Regions from separate parts of the Bacillus sp. UNCCL81 genome, predicted to be linked through region 2. Evidence: a T-box and tRNA genes for the amino acid it is inferred to sense, from the RefSeq annotation. Region 2 holds a T-box; the other holds one or more tRNA genes.
What was found. A T-box is a leader RNA that pairs with one kind of tRNA and senses whether it is charged. The one in region 2 lies ahead of BM319_RS05055 (glycine--tRNA ligase), so its partner is inferred to be a tRNA-Gly.
Positions count from the first base shown of each region.

Region 1: it has a tRNA-Gly gene. The T-box ahead of BM319_RS05055 (glycine--tRNA ligase) is inferred to sense a tRNA for this amino acid. The anticodon was not compared.

Region 1 covers NZ_FOMF01000004.1:483,457-485,863, reverse strand. The annotation lists gene BM319_RS11775 (XTP/dITP diphosphatase) at 1-343, shown strand, start outside; gene BM319_RS11770 (YfcE family phosphodiesterase) at 343-849, shown strand; tRNA gene BM319_RS11765 (tRNA-Gly) at 1,083-1,156, shown strand; tRNA gene BM319_RS11760 (tRNA-Arg) at 1,160-1,233, shown strand; gene BM319_RS11755 (DUF4240 domain-containing protein) at 1,446-2,003, shown strand; gene BM319_RS11750 (hypothetical protein) at 2,121-2,407, shown strand, end outside.
Region 2 covers NZ_FOMF01000002.1:1,023,135-1,025,541, forward strand. The annotation lists gene BM319_RS05050 (Bax inhibitor-1/YccA family protein) at 1-65, opposite strand, end outside; gene BM319_RS05055 (glycine--tRNA ligase) at 193-1,578, opposite strand; T-box leader at 1,661-1,840, opposite strand; gene BM319_RS05060 (hypothetical protein) at 2,052-2,407, shown strand, end outside.

The DNA of each region.
Region 1 (2,407 bases), on a different contig from region 2:
TAAAAGTGATGAAGATAATTTACAAAAAGTATTAAGCGAACTAGAAGGCGTTTTTCCTGGAAAAAGAACTGCGCGATTTTATTGTGCTTTAGCTTTAGCGGTTCCAGGTAAAGAAACAATCACTGTTTATGGTACAGTTGAAGGGTTTATTGCCAATGAAAAAAGAGGAACAAACGGTTTTGGCTACGATCCAATATTCTTTTTGCCAGAATTAGATAAAACGATGGCTGAATTAACAACAGATGAAAAAGGTGGCTTAAGTCATCGCGCAAATGCAATTAAATCATTAATGGATGTAATAAATAAAGAAGATAAAGACTTTTTATTTAGAGGATCAAATTAATGAAAGTACTAATTGTAAGTGATAGCCATGGATTGACAAAACCATTACAAGAAATCGCCGAACGATATCGTGATAGTGTAGATTTAATGATCCACTGTGGAGATTCGGAATTAGAAGTGAATGCTAAGGAACTAAGTGATTATAATGTAGTAAGAGGAAATTGTGATTTCAGAGGAGAATTCCCTGAAGAATTTATTCACCGTGGAAATGAATATACAATCTATGCAACACATGGTCATTTACATGGAATAAAACAGTCATTGCAAAAGCTGTATTATCGTTGTAAAGAAGTTGGAGCAACAATTGCTTGTTTTGGTCACTCACATGTACTAGGAGCCGAGGTAATAGATGATGTCCTTTTTATTAACCCTGGCAGTATTCTATTACCGAGAATGCGAAAAGAAAAGACTTATGCTATTCTTGAAACAATTGATAAGAAAGCTAATGTTACTTTTTATAATACAGATGGAACGGTACTTACTACTACTTCATTTGAATTATCATGAATTAATGGAGGTTAGTAGCTTATATGCTACTAACCTTATCTAAAACAAAAAAATTCAGAGTACTAAAAGCCCGAAAGCCCTAATAAACTAAGGTAATTATACAACTGTAAACTTTTTTTCTTTATTTTGGAAAAAAGTTTTAAAAAAGTGTTGACTTTAATTTGCTTAACGACTATACTAAATTATGTCGACAGGGTGATGTCGCAAAGAAATAAAAAAGAAATAACAAATATGCGGGTGTAGTTTAATGGTAAAATAGAAGCCTTCCAAGCTTCGGTCGTGGGTTCGATTCCCATCACCCGCTCCATATGTCCTGGTAGCTCAGCAGGATAGAGCAACGGCCTTCTAAGCCGTCGGTCGGGGGTTCGAATCCCTCTCAGGACGTCCAAAAGACACTTGTTTTACTTAATGTAAAATAAGTGTCTTTTTTTTGTGTTTTAACTACTTTTAATTGAAGTACTAAAGAAATAAAATGATGAATTACGTTTACTCTATAAATTAGGACCGATTCATATGAATTAATAGAGGCTTTATTCATCATGAAATTTATACTAGATATGTTATTCTAGTATAAATAAAAGAGTGGAGTGATATAAATGAACGAAAAAGAATTTTGGAGCTTAATATCCAAAATGCATATTGTTGAAGAACCTTATGAATGGGTAATAAATCATTTAGCTAAACAATCAGAGGAAGAGATAGCTAGTTTTGAAATACATTTTGAAACTTATTTTTCCAAAGCGTATGCCGCAAATCTTTTAGGAGCTGCATGGATCATCATGGATGGCTGTTCTGAGGATTCGTTTGCACATTTTAGAGCTTGGTTAATCGGACAAGGAGAACAAGTTTACAAGAAAACGTTAGATGACCCAGATTATTTAGCTGAATACATTTTTCCTATTTATGAAGAAGAAGGACTTACGCCAGAATTGGAAGATATGTTAGATCTAGCTTTACAAGCGTATACAATCAAGCGTAAAGGCGATGATGATTGGAATGATCAATTGTGGAATGAGTTTAATTCCCTTATTGAAAGCAAAGGCTATGACTATCCTCAACAACAATTAACGATCGATTGGAAGTCAAAAGACGAACTAAAAGCTAAGTTTCCAAAGCTATGGAAAAGATTTGGCAATAAACCGTTAGGGTACTAAACCTAAAAACAGATTCATCCATACATGTATCTTTAATATTTTAAATAATTTTAATTCATGATACACTTTTTCATAACTAGTTTGTGCAGGAAATAACAAATGTTAGGGGAGAGTAACATGGAAGACAATATTGTCTTTTTTCCTAAACTGAAGGATCGGATAATAAATTTAGGTAAAAAAGCATTAGAAGAAAAAGATTTTAGTAAAGCTTTAATGTTATGTAATCAATTAAAAGAAATAAATGAGCATAATTCACAAACAGAGCTTGCGGCAGTCGCGTGTCTTTTAGAAGGAAATCGGGCTAGGGAAGCTAAGGAAAGATGTGAGGATTTAGTTTTCGGGCCATTTGAGAGTGATGAAGCAATTGAAGTGTACATAAGCATTTTATTTCAATTAAAAGAATA
Region 2 (2,407 bases):
GCTTTAGCAGCATGCCTTGATTTCGTTAATCGTTCAGAATTTAAGATAGGATTTGAACTCCTCATTTAAACTCCTCCTTTATTTTATACCTTTATTTTACCATTTTTAGTAAATTTCTTAAACTTTAAACAAGCTTTAGTAAAATATATGAAAAAAGATGTCCAAAAGGACACCTTATTTCAAAAAACTAAATTAAAATTTAATTTTATTTGCTAAAAATGATTGTAATTCACTTATTGCAACACGAGTTTGCTCCATCGTGTCACGGTCACGAACTGTTACTTTACCATCTTCAATTGATTCGAAGTCGTAAGTAATACAGAAAGGAGTACCGATTTCATCTTGACGTCTATAACGTTTACCAATTGAACCAGTTTCATCAAAATCAACATTGAAATCTTCTGCTAAAGAAGCAAACACTTCTTGTGCATTTTCAGATAATTTTTTAGATAACGGTAAAATCGCAGCCTTATATGGTGCTAACGCAGGATGTAGACGCATTACTGTACGAGATGTACCATCTTCTAATGCCTCTTCTTCATATGCATCAATTAAAAATGCTAATGTAACACGATCTGCACCTAATGATGGCTCGATACAATATGGAACGTATTTTTCATTTGTAATTGGATCATGATATGTGAAATCTTCTGTTGAATATTCCATATGTTGTTTTAAATCATAATCTGTACGAGACGCAATGCCCCATAATTCGCCCCAACCAAATGGGAATTTATATTCAAAGTCAGTTGTCGCGTTACTATAGTGTGATAATTCATCTGCACTATGTTCACGTAAACGAAGATTTTCTTCATTCATACCTAAAGCTAAAAGCCATTTATTAGCAGTTTCTTTCCAATAAGAATACCACTCTAACTCTTCACCTGGTTTACAGAAGAATTCAAGTTCCATTTGTTCAAATTCACGAGTACGGAACGTGAAATTTCCTGGTGTAATTTCGTTACGGAAGCTTTTACCGATTTGAGCAATACCAAATGGTACTTTCTTTCTCATTGTACGTTGAACATTTTTGAAGTTTACGAAAATACCTTGTGCTGTTTCTGGACGTAAGAAAATTTCATTCGTACTTGACTCAGTAACACCTTGGAATGTTTTAAACATTAGGTTAAATTGACGAATATCTGTAAAATCATGGCTACCACAATCAGGACAAGCAATTTTATGCTCCTCAATCAATTTAGCCATTTCTGAAAATGGAAGACCATCAACGATAATTTCCATTCCTTTTTCTTCAAGTGCATTTTCGATTAATTTATCTGCACGATGACGAGCTTTACAATTTTTGCAATCGATCATTGGATCATTAAAGTTACCTATATGACCTGAAGCTTCCCATGTACGTGGATTCATTAAGATTGCAGCATCTAATCCAACATTGTATGGACTTTGTTGAACAAACTTTTTCCACCAAGCTTTTTTCACATTATTTTTTAATTCAACACCTAGTGGTCCATAATCCCACGTATTTGCTAAACCACCGTAAATTTCAGATCCTGGAAATACAAAACCTCTGTGTTTAGCATGACTTACTACGACATCCATCGATTTTTCTGACATTTTCATTTGCCTCCAATTTTCAATTGTTTTTTTGAAAATGCAAGAATGAAATAAAAAAGCTCTCATCCTTAGGCATTTTCTGCCTAGGGACGAGAGCTGTGTTTGCACCCGCGGTTCCACCCTAGTTGACAATTAAAAAAATTGTCCACTTTAAAAATTAACTCGGGAATGCCTTTCGCCAAAGGTTTTGATTGAGCTCACACCATCCTCAATTCGCTTTACAAAATAATCTTTAGTTACTTCTTTCCGTCAACGTTATATGTAATAAATAATATGTTGTTATTTTAACAAAGTGTCAATGATTAAGTCAAATATTATTATGAACAATTTTGATAAAAAAATACCGTGAATTTTTTGAATTATTTTTGGAAAGCTAACATGTAAAGATAAAACCTTTACAGTATGAGCATTACTTGGTATGATAGAAAAGTTGTTTTATTTATATACTATACTATCAGAAGGGAGTGCTAGTTTTGAGTAGCAGCATTTTTCTAAAGAAAAAGAAACGTTCAGCAGTATTGCTTGATAAACATCATTCCATTCGTTTATTAAAGACAAACAAAAAGCGAATCGTGAACAAAAGAAACAATAAAATAAAAGGGTTCGAACAATTACTTGTTAAAGAATTAAACGAGGAAATGATTTCAACTTCAAACAGTACGGTAAATGAAATTTCTGAAAATGTAAATACAGTAGTGATCGAAGGACTTCCAGTAACATTTCTTCTAAAGCTTGGAAAAGAGTTTTTCTCAGATTTAGAAGCAGTGAAGTACTATTATAATAGTAAACATGAAGATTTTTACAAGAATCGTAGTTTACTAGAGGAATC